Regions from separate parts of the Rhodococcoides fascians A25f genome, predicted to be linked through region 1. Evidence: predicted binding sites of a transcription regulator. Region 1 holds the regulator's gene; each other region holds the start of a gene.
The links. Region 1 encodes LexA, which represses DNA repair genes until DNA is damaged. Its sites were predicted from a motif close to CGAACANNTGTTCG; they were not measured.
Positions count from the first base shown of each region.

Region 2: BH93_RS08705 (HNH endonuclease signature motif containing protein) is a predicted target of LexA. The motif match lies at 1,996-2,009, and genes of this name have one in related genera.
Region 3: BH93_RS01825 (HNH endonuclease signature motif containing protein) is a predicted target of LexA. The motif match lies at 2,698-2,711, and genes of this name have one in related genera.
Region 4: BH93_RS12080 (SAV_6107 family HEPN domain-containing protein) is a predicted target of LexA. The motif match lies at 2,404-2,417, and genes of this name have one in related genera.

Region 1 covers NZ_CP049744.1:3,173,453-3,177,737, forward strand. The annotation lists gene hrpA (ATP-dependent RNA helicase HrpA) at 1-744, shown strand, start outside; gene nrdR (transcriptional regulator NrdR) at 757-1,221, opposite strand; gene BH93_RS14905 (hypothetical protein) at 1,323-1,718, opposite strand; gene lexA (transcriptional repressor LexA) at 2,098-2,775, shown strand; gene BH93_RS14915 (acyl-CoA dehydrogenase family protein) at 2,853-3,995, opposite strand; gene BH93_RS14920 (uracil-xanthine permease family protein) at 4,145-4,285, opposite strand, start outside.
Region 2 covers NZ_CP049744.1:1,801,407-1,805,691, reverse strand. The annotation lists gene BH93_RS08715 (alkaline phosphatase D family protein) at 1-51, opposite strand, end outside; gene BH93_RS08710 (cryptochrome/photolyase family protein) at 179-1,651, shown strand; gene BH93_RS08705 (HNH endonuclease signature motif containing protein) at 2,023-3,462, shown strand; gene BH93_RS08700 (iron-siderophore ABC transporter substrate-binding protein) at 3,699-4,285, opposite strand, start outside.
Region 3 covers NZ_CP049744.1:360,683-364,967, forward strand. The annotation lists gene BH93_RS01815 (response regulator transcription factor) at 1-549, opposite strand, end outside; gene BH93_RS01820 (hypothetical protein) at 677-1,276, shown strand; gene BH93_RS01825 (HNH endonuclease signature motif containing protein) at 1,338-2,684, opposite strand; gene BH93_RS01830 (DinB family protein) at 3,026-3,628, opposite strand; gene BH93_RS01835 (CPBP family intramembrane glutamic endopeptidase) at 3,634-4,285, opposite strand, start outside.
Region 4 covers NZ_CP049744.1:2,531,248-2,535,532, reverse strand. The annotation lists gene mraZ (division/cell wall cluster transcriptional repressor MraZ) at 196-627, opposite strand; gene BH93_RS12085 (DUF3040 domain-containing protein) at 1,147-1,584, opposite strand; gene BH93_RS12080 (SAV_6107 family HEPN domain-containing protein) at 1,812-2,267, opposite strand; gene BH93_RS12075 (GNAT family N-acetyltransferase) at 2,465-3,082, shown strand; gene BH93_RS12070 (phytoene desaturase family protein) at 3,088-4,285, shown strand, end outside.

The DNA.
Region 1 (4,285 bases):
GGCGTCGCAGTTCGAGTCCTGAGCACCCCCGCCCAACAGCGAGCAGCGATGCGCGCCGGAACACGGACGTTACTGTTGTCGACGGCACCGAAAGGTACCAAAGCGCTGCTGGCCGGTCTCCCGACTGCCGAACGCCTTGCCCTCGGCCAGAATCCGTACGGCGGTGTCGACGCGCTCCTCGAGGAATGCCGAGTTCTCGCGGTCGAGGAAGCAATGGACGCACACGGTGGACCTGTTCGAGATCCGGAGGCTTTCGAGAAACTTCGAGCATCGGTCAATGCCGAGGTTCCACAGCGCACCGCGGCGGTACTGGCCCTCGTACGCCCTGTATTGACTGCAGCTCTTGCCGTATCGGGGCAATTGCAGACGGCATCGGGTGAGCCCGCCGAGGATGTACGCGAACAGCTCGAAGGATTGGTCTTTCGGGGCTTCGTCACCGAATTCGGTTCTCGCAGACTGGCAGATCTGCCGCGATATCTCGCTGCAGCGACCAAGAGGTTGGCCACGCTTCCGAGCAGCGCAGGCCGTGATGCGGCTGCGATGGACGTACTCGACCGCGTCTACGCGTCGTACGGACGGCTGCTGGATTCGCTTCCGGAAAACCGGAAGAACAGCGCTGGTGTGCAGGAGCTGTTCTGGATGATCGAAGAATTGCGGGTAGGGCTGTTCGCCCAAGGAATTCGGACTGCATATCCGGTCTCGGAGAAGCGCATCGAGAAGGCGATCTCCGATCAAGCGCGCTGACGTGCGGAACCGTCAGTCGATGTCGGCAGACTCTCGGTGCTTGCGTAGCTCATGTATTTCCTTCTCGAAATCCTCGGCCGAGCTGAACGAGCGATACACGGACGCGAACCGCAGATATGCGACCTCATCGAGGTCGCGCAGCGGACCGAGAATAGCCAACCCCACCTCGTTGCTGGGAATTTCGGCGGAACCGGCGGCGCGGATGGCGTCTTCCACCTGTTGAGCCAAGAGATTCAACGCGTCGTTGTCGACATCTCTGCCCTGGCACGCCCTGCGCACTCCCTTGACGACCTTCTCACGGCTGAACGGTTCGGTGACACCGCTGCGCTTCACGACAGCGAGCACTGCAGCCTCGACGGTCGTGAATCGCCGACCGCATTCCGGGCAGGAGCGACGACGCCGAATTGCCTGCCCCTCGTCCATTTCACGCGAATCGACCACGCGTGAGTCGGGATGCCTGCAGAACGGGCAATGCATGAAGGAGCCTCCGTCGTAGCCGATGCGCCGACGTCGAACATACGTGTCGGGGCAGTCAGTCGAGGATACTCAGTCATGGGCGGGTGCGATGGGGCCGGTGGTCATCTACCGGGCGCATACTCGACTACAGCTCCGTCGTGAACCTCGACCACACCCGCCGGCTGCACCCCTGCGTCGGCCGACGCAGCTCGTAGGTTCGCGATTCCGATCAGGCCACCGGCAACGACGACGACGGCAAGCACCCACAGCACGAGCGATCGCATCCGGACCGGCTGGCCGGCGAAGTGCGCCGAGGTCTCGTCGAATTCGCGATCGGCGGCCTCCCGGTCGGTGACGTCGGTCCAGGACGGCTCCAGAACCGGCAGGCATGGAGTCGTTCGCGCACCGCGCGTCGCGATGGAACTCCGCAGCGCGGGACGAGCACGGCGACGACGCTCGACGACAGTGGACCGGGTACGGACACCTGCGGTGGTGGGGCGATCGGTGGTGATGGTCATCGGAACCTCGTCTTCGCTCGTTGGATCGATTGTTCGATCAGGCGTTCGATGGACGCTTGTTCGAAGTTCTATCACGAGGCTCCGACAAAGTCTGTAGAAAACGCGACACGAGTCGAACAGATGTTTGATTCAACAGCTGATACACGCTAGATTCGTGTCAGAAACCACACGCCACACGAGTCGACACCATCAACTCCAGTCCGCGCAGACCGAACCACGCAGACCGGATCCAGGACATCAGCAGGAGGCCGACAGCATGAAGGACCAGACCTCGACGAGGTCGACCACGGGTTCCAAGACGACGGGTTCCAAGACGACCGCTTCCGCGCCCGCGAAGGCCGCAGCAGGGAAGCCTGCCGCGGAACCGACGCCCAAGGCCATGGAAGTCGGCACCGACATCAGCGCCGGCCTGACGGAGCGACAGCGAAAGGTACTCGAGGTCATTCGAGCTTCGGTGACCGAGCGCGGCTACCCGCCCAGCATTCGTGAGATCGGTGACGCCGTCGGCCTGACGTCGACGTCGTCCGTTGCCCATCAGTTACGCACTCTGGAGCGGAAGGGATTCCTACGGCGCGACGCCAATCGCCCGCGCGCGGTCGACGTTCGCGGCCTCGACGAGGTGCAGGCCGATCAAGCTGCTGCTGCGGTCGACGGTTCGTCCGAGGAACAGGACCGCCTACCGACCCCCACGTTCGTGCCGGTTCTGGGACGAATCGCAGCCGGTGGACCGATCCTGGCCGAAGAGGCCGTCGAGGATGTCTTTCCACTCCCCCGCGAATTGGTCGGTCAGGGTTCGCTGTTCCTGCTCAAGGTCGTCGGCGAGTCGATGATCGATGCAGCGATCTGCGACGGTGACTGGGTCGTGGTCCGTCAGCAGTCCGTGGCCGACAACGGAGACATCGTGGCCGCGATGATCGACGGCGAGGCCACCGTCAAGACGTTCAAGCGGTCGAAGGGCGAGGTGTGGCTGCTGCCGCACAACCCGCTGTTCGAGCCGATTCCGGGTAACAACGCTGCCATCCTCGGCAAGGTCGTCACCGTGATGCGCAAGCTGTAGGGCGACGTCTCTGCAGTGACACGCGAAGGGCCGCAGCACATTGTGCTGCGGCCCTTCGCGTTCGTCGGATCAGCAGATCAGAGGTTCAATCCGCGGCCGATGATCTCTTTCATGATCTCGGTGGTGCCGCCGTAGATCGTCTGGACACGAGAGTCCATGTAGGCCTTGGCGATCGGGTATTCCTTCATGTAGCCGTAGCCGCCGTGCAACTGCAGGCACCGGTCGATCAGCTTGACCTGATTTTCGGTGGTCCACCACTTGGCCATGGCGGCTTCCTGGACGGTCAAGGTGCCCGCGTTGAGCAGTTCGATGAACTTGTCCACCATGATGCGGGTGGCGGTGGTCTCGGTTGCCAACTCCGCCAACACGAAGCGGGTGTTCTGGAACTTTCCGATCGACTTGCCGAACGCCTTGCGATCGCGGCAGTACTGAATTGTCATGTCCAGCGCCGATTCCATGGCCGCAGCGGCGACAACAGCGATCGAGAGCCGTTCCTGGGGAAGATTCTGCATGAGGTAGATGAAGCCCATGCCTTCTTCACCGAGCAGGTTGGCCGCGGGCACGCGAACGTCGGTGAAGCTGAGTTCGGCTGTGTCCTGGGCCTTCATCCCGATCTTGTCGAGATTGCGGCCGCGCTCGAAACCGGGCATGTCGCGCTCTACGACCAGCAGACTGAAGCCCTGAGCACCCTTCTCCGGGTCGGTGCAGGCGACGACGATGATCAGATCGGCGTTGATTCCGTTGGTGATGAACGTCTTCGATCCGTTCAGCACCCAGTCGTCACCGTCGCGAACGGCCTTGGTCTTGATGCCCTGCAGGTCGCTTCCGGTACCCGGCTCGGTCATGGCGATCGCGGTGATCAGCTCACCCGAGCAGAATCCGGGGAGCCAACGCTGCTTCTGCTCGTCGTTGGCCAGCTCGATCAGATACGGCGCGACGACGTCGTTGTGCAGGGTGAAGCCGATGCCGCTGTAGCCGCCGCGAGTGGTTTCCTCGGTGACGATGGCGTTGTACCGAAAGTCCTTGACGCCGCCGCCGCCGAACTCCTCCGGTGCAGCCGTTCCGAGGAAGCCCTGCTTACCGGCCTCGACCCAGACGCCGCGGTCGACGATGTTCTGCTCTTCCCACTTCGCGTGATTGGGGGCTACGTGCTGTTCGAGAAACTTCCGGTACGACTCCCGGAACAGCTCGTGCTCGGGCTCGAAAAGTGTGCGTTCCACGCAGATCTCCTTGTTCGGTGCATACCGACGTCTACCTGTGAACGGTGTCATTCGCGGTCGTCGGTACGACTGACGTCACGTTCCAACAGTACGTTCGGGGTGCAGCGAAGGTCGATGACCAAAACGTGCGCGATCCGTGACCGCCCCCGCTAGGTCCGCCGGTCGGCGGTACTTTTCGCGAGCGCCGAGACGATCGGATAGCCCAGCAGGATGCCCAGAGAACCCCACGCGATACCGCCGAGTTCGACCGAGCCCACCGACAGCGTGAGGTCGCCGATGCCCGCGACGAG
Region 2 (4,285 bases), 1.4 Mb from region 1:
CGACGACGAGCGAAGAAACGTCCTTCTGGAAAGCGCAGACTCAGCGTGCATCGGGTCAGTCCATGCGATGGATGGTCGGTGGTCAAGTAAGGCGCGCCTGGGTCGGCCACAGTGTTCACCAGCCGGCCATGCTCCGGACGCGGGTTTGCCTTCGTCGCTGCGGGAGAACACTCCGATAATGGACGCTCTGTGGTTGTTCGGTGATCAGCTCGGCCCGCACTTCCACTCGGTGGACGAGCATGCCGAGCGAGACGTGCTGATGATCGAGTCCCGTCGCGTGTTCCGGCGTCGGAGATACCACCGGCAAAAGCTGCACCTCGTGTTGTCGGGGATGCGTCATCTGGCCGACGAGCTGGGTGATCGCGTCACCTACCTGCAGACCGAGACGTACCGCGAGGGGTTGGCCGAGTACGGCAAGCCCGTGGTGGTGTACGAGCCCACCTCGCACGCGGCGGAGAAGTTCGTCGCCGCCTTGCACGAGGAGGGCCTGGTCTCGGAGATTCTGCCGACGCCGATGTTCGCGCTTCCCCGGGCAGAGTTCGCCGACTGGGCGGCCGAGCGTGGGACCTTTCGAATGGAGACGTTCTACCGCGAGCAGCGCAAGCGATTCGACGTGCTGATGGACGGTGCCGATCCCGTCTCGGGGAAGTGGAACCTCGACGCCGAGAATCAGTCGCCACCGCCGAAGGGACGGCTGACCCTCGGTGTGGAGGAACCGTGGTGGCCGACCGAGGATGCCGTCGACGATCAGGTGCGCGCCGACCTAGACGAGTGGGACCTCGACACCGTCGGAGTCGACGGGCCCCGAGTGTTCGCGGTGACGGCGGCCGAGGCGTCGGACGCGTTGGCGCACTTCGTGAATTACCGCTTGGACGACTTCGGCAAGTACGAGGACGCGGTGATGGCCGATGACTGGACGATGTCGCACTCACTGCTCTCGGTCCCCCTGAACCTCGGCCTGCTGCAACCGCTGGACGTGGCGCACGCTGCCGAGGACGCCCATCGAGACGGCACCCCGCTGGCGAGCGTGGAGGGTTTCGTTCGGCAGATCCTCGGCTGGCGCGAATACGTGTGGCACCTGTACTGGCATCTGGGGCCGGAGTACCTCGAGCGCAACAAACTCGAAGCCCATGAGCCCCTTCCGAGTTGGCTGACGGAGTTGGACGGTGATGCCGTGGTGGCGAAATGCCTGTCCAGCACCGTCGACGGCGTACGCGACCGCGGCTGGGTGCACCACATTCCTCGACTGATGATTCTGGGAAACTTTGCGCTGCAACATGCTTGGGACCCGCGAGCGCTGACCGACTGGTTCGCAACGGCTTTCGTCGACGGGTTCGCCTGGGTGATGCCGGTGAATGTGATCGGCATGAGCCAGCACGCGGACGGCGGAGTGATCGCCACCAAGCCCTACGCCTCGGGCGGGGCGTACCTCAATCGCATGACCGACTACTGCAAGCCGTGCGAATTCAACCCGAAAAAGCGACTGGGCGACGACGCATGCCCCTTCACCGCCGGCTACTGGGCCTTCGTACACAGGCACCGCGAGATGTTGGCGCTCAATCACCGCACGGCGCGTCAGGTGTCGTCGATGAACCGATTGAGCGACCTCGAGCAGGTGTTGGAACAGGAACATCGGCGCGAGGTGTACTGACGCGTCGGATGCCTGCACCGCGGATTTCCGAACTTCGAGAGCGTCGCACTCGGTGACGGATCGCCGCGTCGGTCCGATGGCCGTACGTTGGGCGAATCTGCATGCGCAAGAGATGAACCGCCACGAAGACACCCAAGTAACGCCAGCGGCGGATGGGAACGAGTTGGTGCTGGTCGATTACGCGTCAGAAATCGAATCAGTCACCGCGCTGCTCGGACTGAAATCGCTGCGGCGATCACCATCTGGAAACGGGCTCCGTAGCTCCTACCACAGGCTACCGACAGGTCCCGCTTCACGAATCCTTATGCACGGCAGTAGTTTTCGATTCGACTATCATTGCCACTCGAACGCACGTTCGATACACTTACCCCATGACCACAGAGATCTGGCAACTGAGCGAGGCAGAACTCCTCGCCGACGCTGCTGATGTCTCCCACCAGATCCAGTTGATGGAAGCCCGGCGCATCGCTCTCGTCGGCGAGATCGACACCCGTGTGGCCCGCGAGAAACTCGGATTTCCCGGACCCGCCGGCTGGCTGACCTCCACCACCCTGCTCACCCCCAGCAAAGCGACCAAGATCGTTGCCCTCGCCCGGGGACTGAAGAACTTCCCCGATATCGCCGACGCCGTGAACACCGGTGTCATGTCCGTCGACCATGCCGCGTTGATCCTCGCCTTCGCCGAAACACCACCGAAGAACCTCCCGCAGGAGGGTCGCGATATCGCGCGCAAAGCGATGATCACCGCCGCCACCGGACCCGGCGCGCGCACCGACCGCATCCGTGAAGCGATCACCAAACTGAAAGACACCTACGGTGGCAACAAGCCACCACCCGAGGACACCGACCGCAACGAACTCTTTGCCTCGAAGACCTTGAACGGGCGGTTGGCGTTGAAAGGTGATTTCGACGCGATCACCGGAGAAAAACTCCTCGCCGCTCTCTCGCCCCTGACCGAACCTCGACCCGCGGCCGACGGCACCCAGGATGAACGCAGCCCCGCTCTACGCCGCGCCGACGCGTTCGGACACATCCTCGACCGCTACCTCGCGTCGAGTAATCGCCCCACCGAGGGCGGCGAAAAACCGCACGTCAACCTGCACATCAGCCTGAAAGATCTCACCGACCTCCGCGGCACTGCAGCAGGCGCAGGCTCCGGTGACAGCGGCAGCGGCAGCGGCAGCGGCAGCGGCAGCGGCAGCGGCAGCGGCAGCGGCAGCGGCAGCGGCAGCGGCAGCGGCAATGACGAGAACACAGGTACGGCAACCAGATCCGATAGCGCGAGCAGCAGCACCAGCGGCGATGATGCTGATGGTTGTGACAGTGGACCGGCCTCCGATCGGGGCGCATATCGCGATCTGTTCGGCGACGGCACCACCGTCGGGTGGCTGCCCTGGATGGGACCGCTCTCCCGTGAGACGTCCCGGCAGCTCGCCTGCGATTGTCTTCTCACCGCGATCGTCATGGACGAGAACGGATCGCCGATCAACCTCGCCCGCACCGCCCGCACCGTGAACGCGAAACAGAAGCGGGCCCTCACTGCACGCGATCACGGGTGCGCGTTCCCTGGTTGCGGCAAACCCGCAGCGTGGACCGAGGGTCATCACATCTGGCATTGGACCGACGGTGGACCCACAGACATGAACAACCTCGTCCTCCTGTGCGGATTCCACCACCGACTCATCCACCACAGTGACTGGGAAGTGTTCATCGCCGCCGACAACCACCCGTGGTTCGTCCCACCCGCCACCGTCGACCCGTACCGAGAACCCCGACAATCCCACGCCCGAGCCGGCCCCCACATCGCGTAAGCCCACACAAACAATCCAGCCCCGCACCGAGAACACGGTGCGGGGCTGGAAGAGGTTGTTCGACAGATTGATTCGAGTGAGTCCAGTATGCCGTCACCGCAGTGATGCAACACAACTTCGAGCACTGTTCAGGCTACGGCTGCCAGGTCATCGGAACACAGGCTGCCAGATCGACCGTGGACTTTCGGCGGTGGGCCCGAGTCGCGTGGAGTCGAGACCATGTTGTCCCGCTGCGCTCAATTGACCGACGACGTGCCGGCGTCGAGCTTCGCGACAGCCTCGTCGATCATCGGCACGTATCGCTCCAGTGCCCACGGCACCGTCAGGGGATTGATGATGGACGACCCCGTGACGAACGACTGATCCGTCGGCGCAACGACCGAACCCCGGGACACAGCCGGAATCTGCTTGTACGCAGGCTGATTCTCGGTGTCGGTACGGTTCTGGGGGTCCGAGTAGAACGTGAAGATCAAGTCGGAATCGTTCAGCAGATTCGCATTCTCCAACCCGATGACCGACGAGTCGGTGCCCTCGGTCTCGTCGAGCGTGTTCACTACCGGATCGACCTGCAACCCGAGACCGCGAACCATCGCGACGCGCTGTTCGTCGGCGAGAAACACGCCGAGCGTGCCGGGGCCGGTGTTGTAGATGTACGAAAAGCTCACGTCCGCGTACTCGGGATGCTGGGCGGCGGCGTCCGCGAAGCGGCTCTCGATCTTGTCGATCTCCTCCGCAGCTTTCTCCTCCTCACCCATGGCCTTGCCGATCACGGTGATCTGGTCTTCCCAGGTAGTCGTCCACGGCTGCTCCTCGTACGCAACCA
Region 3 (4,285 bases), 2.8 Mb from region 1:
AACCGATTCGAGGATGGACGTTTTGGAGACCGTGCGTCCGCGCTGCGCGACCAAGAACGTGGCCAAGCGAAGCTCTGTCGCCGTCAGATCGAGAACGTGACCCGCCCGAGTCACAACTCCGGCAGGCTCGTCGACCAGTAGATCGCCGACTTGGACTGCGTCGGACGACCGACCGCGGCGGCGCAACACGGATTTCGCGCGGGCAACCACCTCGTCGAGCTGAAATGGCTTGACCACATAGTCGTCGGCACCGTCACTCAGTCCGCGCAGTCGGTCGGCCAGTTGGTCCTTCGCGGTGACCATGATGATGCCCGCGTCGGTGCTCTGCCGGACCACGTCGATGAGAGCGAAACCGTCTCGCGCACCGGGCAGCATGACGTCGAGAATCACCACATCGGGCCGGAACCCTGCCATCGTGGTGTCGAAATCGTCCCCGTCGGGCAGGGAAGCGGCAGTGAAGCCCGCGTCCTCGAACGCGGCCACCAGCGCTTCCCGGATGGGCAGCGAGTCCTCCACCACCATCACCCGGGGAGCGGAACTGTATGTCATGCCTCGATTGTCACCCACGAGCTGAAGTGATCCTGAAGATGCGCCCGGCTTCAGGGTGACTTCAGCTAGCGGCGGCAATGTCGGTGACAGAACGAAACGAACGAGACAGTCCGAACAAGGAGTGAACGTGAACGATCAGACTCAGCCGATTCCCGCCGCATCGAACCCCGAGCCCGCACCGAGTACCGAGGCCGACACAGCTCGGGCGAACAAGCCGAAGCGGTGGAAGGGACGCGTACCGCTGGCCGCGACCGCAGCAGCGGGTCTCGCCGTCGGAGCCCTGGTGACGGCGGCAGTGTTCGCAGCCACCGGCCCCGACGTCTCGCCTGGCGTGTCCACGGTGGCGTCGTCGTCCGCCCTCGGACAGCGAACCGACGGTGGTGGCGGGTCGGATGCATCCGAGGTGCCGGCAGCCCCGGAGTCCACCGACGGTTCGACGGCCCCCGCACCGGCTGACGGTGCAACACCGCCGGCCCCGGGTGACGGTGCAACTCCTCCTGCTCCGCCCGCTGGTGGTCCGGGCAAGGGTGGCCCAGCTGAGGGCGGTCCGGGTAAGGGTGGACCGGGCGCAGGTGGCCCGGGTGGTGCTGTGTGTGCACCGGAAGACGGTGCGACGCCGCCTGCTCCGCCCGCCGAAGGTGATGGTGCGACTCCTCCCGCACCGCCGGCAGCTCCCGCTGATGGTGCGACTCCTCCCGCACCGCCGGCCGCTCCCTCGGGTTCCTGAGCTCAACCTCCTCCAGCCCCGCACCGTGTTCTCGGTGCGGGGCTGGTCTTGTTGTCGGTGGTTATGTGATGTGGGGGCCGGCTCGGGCGTGGGATTGTCGGGGTTGTCGGTAGGGGTCGACGGTGGCGGGTGGGATGAACCAGGGGTGGTTGTCGGCGGCGATGAACACTTCCCAGTCACTGTGGTGGAGGAGTCGGTGGTGGAATCCGCAGAGCAAGACGAGATTGTTCATGTCGGTGGGTCCACCGTCGGTCCAGTGCCAGATGTGGTGGCCTTCGGTCCAGGCGGCGGGTTTGCCGCAGCCGGGGAAGGCGCAGCCGTGGTCGCGGGCGGTGAGGGCGCGTTTCTGTTTGGCGTTGACGGTGCGGGCGGTGCGGGCAAGGTTGATCGGGGAACCGTTCTCGTCCATCACGATGGCGGTGAGGAGGCAGTCGCAGGCCAGTTGCCGGGACGTATTGCGGGAGAGTGGTCCCATCCAGGGGAGCCATCCGACGGTGGTGCCGTCACCGAACAAGTCGCGATACGCGCCGCGATCGGCGGTGGCTGGCCGGCTGTCGTTGTCGGATTCGGTTGCGGTGCTGCCATTCTCGTAGTCAGAGTCAGAGTCAGAGTCAGAGTCAGAGTCGCTGTCGGCGTTCATGGTGCTCCGGAGGTCGGTGAGATCGCGGAGGCTGATGTGCAGGTTGAGGTGCGGTTTTTCGCCGCCTTCGGTGGGTCGGTTGCTGGAGGCGAGGTAGCGGTCGAGGATGTGTCCGAATGCGTCGGCTCTGCGTTTGGCGGGGCTGCGTTCGTCTTGGGTGCCGTCGGCGGCGGTGTGGGGTTCGGTCAGGGGTGAGAGGGCGGTGAGCAGTTTTTCTCCGGTGATGGCATCGAAGTCTGCCTTGAGCACCAGCCGCCCGTTCAGGGTTTTCGAGGCGAAGAGTTCGTTGCGGTCGGTGTCCTCGGGTGGTGGCTTGTTGCCACCGTAGGTGTCCTTCAGTTTGGTGATGGCTTCGCGGATGCGGTCGGTGCGTGCGCCGGGTCCGGTCGCAGCTTTGATCATGGCGGCGCGGGCGATATCGCGACCCTCTTGGGGAAGGTTCTTCGGTGGTGTTTCGGCGAAGTCGAGGATCAGGGCGGCATGGTCGACGGACATGACGCCGGTGTTCACGGCGTCGGCGATATCGGGGAAGTTCTTCAGTCCGCGGGCGAGGGCGACGATCTTGGTGGCTTTGCTGGGGGTGAGCAGGGTGGTGGAGGTGAGCCAGCCGGCGGGGCCGGGGAATCCGAGTTTCTCGCGGCTCACGCGGGTGTCGATTTCGGCGACGAGGGAGATACGTCGGGCTTCGAGCAATTGGATTTGGTGGGAGACATCAGCAGCGTCGGCGAGGAGTTCGGCCTCGCTCAGTTGCCAGATCTCTGTGGTCATGGGGTAAGTGTATCGAACGTGCGTTCGATTGACAACCATAGTGCAATCGAAAACTATTGTCTTGCATAAGGATTCGTGAGATCAAACTTGTCGGTGGCCCGTGGTATCAACCCGCCACGCAGTCGTACACGTGCGATCTATCGCCCTTGCGGCTTACCCACACGCTTTCGGCGGTCGATCGCTGAAGCTTGCGTCATCGAACGGTCTGCTCCAGATCTCGGACTCTGCTGCATCACAAACCGCCAATCCGTAGCCGGGGAGTCGTCGGCAAAAGATGTCCGCATAGATTCTTCGGTACGACTGGAATTCATGGGAGTCTCCGTCTGGAACGAACTCGTAGGTCAATCCGTCATATCGTCGGAAGAGCTTGGATCAGCTGCTCGCGCAACTGTTTCCAGCTCGGATCGGTATTGCGCCCACCACGCTGCATCGCCGTCGGTCATGTTCTCGTTGCCGAGGCGCAGTCCAACGGAGTTGTCGATCAATTCGCGCAGTATGTCTGCGTGCCCGGCATGTCGATTCGTTTCGATACACATATGCACCAGCACGCGATGCAACGTGACTTCTTGCTTCTCCACCGGCCAGTGCAGGACGCGTCCGACTGTGTCCAGGTCGTGTGAATCGATGGTCTTGTCGGCATACGTCCAGGCCTCGCGGTACAAGGCGACTATGGATTCGGACGACTCATCGGCAGTGGCCCACATGTCGGCGTTGAGCCGGGCCGTGGCCGATGCCTCCAGTTCCGCGAAACGAGGTGGGAACTCGCGACCGAACGTGAGGCCGAAGTAGCCGTACTCGACGATCGCCAGGTGCTTGACGAGACCCAAGAGATTCGTTCCGGTCGCCGTCATCGGCCGACGCTTCTGGTATTCGGTCAGGCCGTCGAGTTTCCACACCATGTTCTGGCGTGCGATGCGAAGGTACTGGTGCAGATCGTCTTTCATCGGTATCAGTTCATCGATGCGTGCCACACGAGGGCGGCAGCCAGTGCGCCGAGTCCGTTCAACGACCAGTGCAGGGCAATGGGTGCGATGAGACTTCCGCTGCGGCTGCGCAGCCACGTGAAGACCACACCGGCCGCGGCCGTTGCAATGACAGCCAGCCCGATGCCGACGATCTGCCCGAACAGGCCACCGCCGAGGAACCCACTGAGGCCGACGTTGCCCGCCGTCAGGCCCAGCGAGGACGCGATATGCCACAGTCCGAACAACAGAGATCCTGCCGCGAACACGCCCCGTGCGCCGTAGATCCGGCCCAGCGTTCCGTGCAGAACCCCGCGGAACGCGAGCTCTTCCGGGATCACGGTCTGCAGTGGAATGACGATCATCGACGCGATCACAGCGGCCGAGACGGTCGCGTACCGATCGGCCATGAAGAACGGGCGGGTCAACGGCAGCAACGCGCCGATCGCGACGACCGTGAGGACGATTCCGACGGCTCCCAGCGCGTACAGCGAACCCGTCTTCCACTGTTTCGGTGACAGGCCCAATTCGGCCCAGCCCAGGCCACGGCGGTTCGATAGAACGACCAACAGCACTGCGGCGATAGGAACCGTCGCGATACTGGCCCACGCCGTGGTGAAGTGCGCGATGAGGTTGGTG
Region 4 (4,285 bases), 640 kb from region 1:
ACGTCTCGCCCGGGTCCGGGCCGTGCGGGTTGCCCACGGACGCCGGTGCGAATGCTTCGAGGTCCCTGTCCGATAGGGAACCTGGCGTTGGGGAAGAACGTCAGGGTCCTGATCTGCGAAACCTGGCGTTGGGGAAGAACGTCAGGGTTCTGATCGGGCAGAGGCCTCGCTGCACTCGCAGGCGACCTGGGCGGGCTACAAGATTCCTCCGAGGGATTCGTCGAATGCGTCGGAGAAGTCCTGCTCGTTTTCAGCGGAGTAACGGGCCCATGCTTCGTCGTTCCAGATTTCGATGAAATCCATCGAACCGATCACGACGCAGTTACGTTCGAGTCCCGCGTAGCGACGGTGCTCTGGGCTGATGGTGATGCGCCCCTGTCCGTCCGGCCGCTGCTCGTCGGTTCCCGAAAAGAACTGACGAACGTAGGCGCGGGCTTTCGGGTTGGCACGAGACGCCGCCGTCAGCTTCCGAGACCGCTCCGCGAAGTCTGCCGCGGTGTAGACCGCGAGGCTGAAATCCTGCCCCTTGCTCACCATGACACCTCCTGCAAGCGCGTCCCGAAACTTGGCCGGCAACGTCAGTCGACCCTTGTCGTCGAGCTTCGGCGTGTAGGTACCGAGAAACACTCGCCACCTCCAGCCTCGACTCTCCGCTGCGGACCACTTTACCCCACTCTCCCCCACTTCGAACCATTCGCAGCGTGAAAACTTTGGGCAGTTACACATTTCCGCAGCTCAGCTACAGCAAGACTGCTGGAATTACCGGTCAGCACCCGAACTTGGAAAGTCGCCACGATCCGACGCCGGGCACCCAGACTCCTCCGGTCCAGAGGCATGACCAGGCCCTTCACACCACAGGGCGGCGGAGAAGCATCGCCTCGAGGCCCCCAGTGGGGCTCAGGTGGGGAAAAGTGGGGACTTTTGCTGACCGTGGGGCGAAGTGGGGAGGCGGCCCGCCATGCGCCCGGCTACGACCATCCACACCGGGCGTCCCACGTCGGCTCGGCCGAGGCGGCCGCGGCACGTGGTCCGATCACGGCGGAAACGACAACAGCACCCCACCCGAAGGTGAGGTGCTGCTGTGCGTGACGCGTGAAGTTGTGGGAGCGAACCGATCTCGGGCGGGTTGCTCGGAACCCGGACGACTCAGTCCTGCTCGAACCTCTTACGGAACCGGTCTTCCATGCGAGAGGTGAAGCTGCCGCCTTTGCGGCCACCCTTCGACTTCTGTCCGGAACCACGACCGGAGGCCTCGGCAGCACTGTTGGTTGTGCCACCTTCGTCCGGCGTCGCTGCGGCTCCCTTCTTGGAACCGCCGAACAGGAACAGTGCCCCGGCACCGAACATGAACAAAAAGCCGATGAGACTGACGACGAGAAAAGCCAAGCTGTTCGTCGACAAAGCAACACCGGCGACGAGCAACACGAGTCCCACGACGAACAGCGCGGCAGCCTGAAAGCGCCTCCTGCTCGACGCCGCGCGAACGCGGCCGCCCCTCACATGAGACGCGAACTTGGGATCCTCGGCGTAGAGAGCGCTCTCGATCTGATCGAGCATGCGCTGCTCGTGCTCGGAGAGTGGCACGGTACCTCCCCCTGCACTGATATTGAAGGTCGTTTCTGTTGCGAAACGACGGGAAGCTGACCTTGGCGGCTACCTAGTGACGATGATACGAGCTGAATCCGCTGCTTACCACCTACTCGCACGATGTGTTCCTGAGAAACGCCGAAGTTTTCGAGACGGGCGTCCCGGAAACTGCGGTCGAACACCGTGTGACGTGGCAGTTCACACCCGTCGACCAGCTCGTTGAGCTACGCCGACAACGGTGTGGCCATCGGATCGACGGAGGCGAACCGCGACTGACCGCCGAGTCGATCGTCGACCGAGTTCAAGAAACGACTCACGTGCCGATAGAAATCGTCGGCATCGAGATCGGCGATCGTGCTCGACGCGCCCGCTTCGACCGCGGCGCGGGTGGCCGAGAACGATGCGAAGTAATCCGACCAGGCTGCGAGTTCGGGTGCCGCCTTCGCCATCAACACCCACGCGTTGCGCGAGCGCGGGCGCGCACCGATCGAGTTCGGCAACGACGCCAGTACTGCCGCCGCGCCTTTGAGCGCCGCGGCATAGCTTCCGAGAAACCGATCACCCGCATCGCTCTCCCCGATGGACTCGGACAACAGAGCATCGGCCCGACCGAGCAGAACCCGGGCCTGACGCGGCACCGGCGACCGCACGCCGGCATCGAATGCCTTCGTGATCGTCATACTCGAACACCTCCAGTTCGAATCTCCGGTGCGTACCTGACGCGCCCGGAACCGTGACGAAGCCTTACAGTCGAACTCCGGAGTATTCGACCCCCTGATTCGAGTCGAAACCACCGGCGCACTCGGCCCCGATCGTCGAACACCCGTTCGACGCTTTTCAATATAGCTGTGCCCACCGACAAGTTTCCGAAGAAAGGTTGAGGACAGTCGTCACCGATGCGCGGACAACGCCGTACCTGGTCGATCTGACGCCCCCGGAATTCCGCCTGCGGCTGCTCGAAGCACTGTCGATCTACGTCGAAGCCATGGGTTACCCACGCGGAACCGAGCAGAGCCGGGCACCGATGTGGAGCGAACATCTGCATCGTCCGGGTTGGCGAGCGGTGGGAGCGCTGCTCCCGAACTCCGACCCGAACCAGCCCGATTCACTGGTCGCAGTTGCCTACGGCTACCACGGTGCACCCCATCAGTGGTGGCATCAACAGGTTCGTGACGGATTGCGCCGCTCGGGGCACCCTCCGCACAGCGTCGAGAACGCGTTGGGGAACTACTTCGAGCTGACCGAGCTCCACGTCCTCCCGAGCGCTCAGGGATATGGCCTCGGCGGGCAACTGTGCCATCGGTTGCTCGACGGTGTGAGCGCGGACAACGTGATGTTGTCCACACCCGAGGTGGCGCGGGAGGACAACCGAGCCTGGCGGCTCTATCGGCGGCTGGGCTTTTCGGACGTGCTGCGGGACTTCAGGTTCGCGGGCGATCGACGCCCGTTCGCCGTCCTGGGTCGCCGGTTGCCACTGGACGGGCCAGTAGCCTGAAAGATGTGATCGACGCTGTGGTGGTGGGCTCCGGCCACAATGCCCTGACCTCCGCCTGCTACCTGACCGATGCCGGGTGGTCTGTCGAGGTTCTCGAACGCGACACCGTTGCCGGTGGCGCAGTATCCACCGTGGAGCGCTTTCCCGGACATCGAGTGGATCGCGGTTCGTCGGCACACATCATGATTCGCCACACCGGCATCGTCGAGGAGCTCGACCTCGCACAGTTCGGCCTGCGCTACATCGACTGCGATCCCTGGGCGTTCGCACCGGGAGCCGTCGACACCGACGAGCGCGCCCTCGTCTTCCATCGCGATCTCGATCGCACCTGCGACTCCATCGCCGCCGCGTGCGGGGCCGCGGACGCCCGCGCCTACCGCACGTTCGTCTCGGTCTGGGGTCCCCGTAGCGAACGAACCATGCGCGCGTTCGGCGGGCCGCCGACCGGGGCGAAGCTGCTCCGCTCCTTCTGGGGTCTCGGGGCTCCGGACGGGGGCAGCATGCTCTCCCGCGAATTTCTCGCCACCGGTGATTCGTTGCTGGACGAGATGTTCTCGAGCGAACGCCTCAAGGCCGCGCTGGCATGGTTCGGCGCGCAGTCGGGGCCGCCGATGTCCGAGCCGGGTACCGCCCCGATGGTCGGTTTCGCCGCTCTCATGCACACCCTTCCACCCGGCCGCGCCGTCGGCGGCAGTGGTGCGCTGACCGAGGCGATGATCGCCCGGTTGCAGCGGGACGGGGCCGAACTCACTCTCGGCGACGCCGTGACCTCGCTCGTACGCCGGCCCCACGGCTGGACCACCAGGACCGCGTCGGGTCGGGAGATCGACAGCCGTGTGGTCGTTGCCGGTTGTCATATCCTGACCACGCTCGACCTGCTCGCCGACGGTGGGCACGACGCGGCGCAGATCGCTCGGTGGCGCAGCACGATTCGGGTGGGTCCGGGACTCGGTACTGCGGTCCGGTTGGCCACCGACGCCCTTCCGGTGTATCCCAGTGCCGACCGAATCGAGGACGGCACCCACGGCCTTGCACTGCTGGTGCGCGATCGCGGCCAGCTGCGCCTGGCGCACGGCCATGCACTCGCCGGTGATCTGCCGCCGACTCCGGCCGTGCTGGGAATGTCGTTCAGCGCCATCGACCCCACCATCGCGCCGCCGGGACAGCATCAGATCTCGCTGTGGTCGCAGTGGCATCCGCACA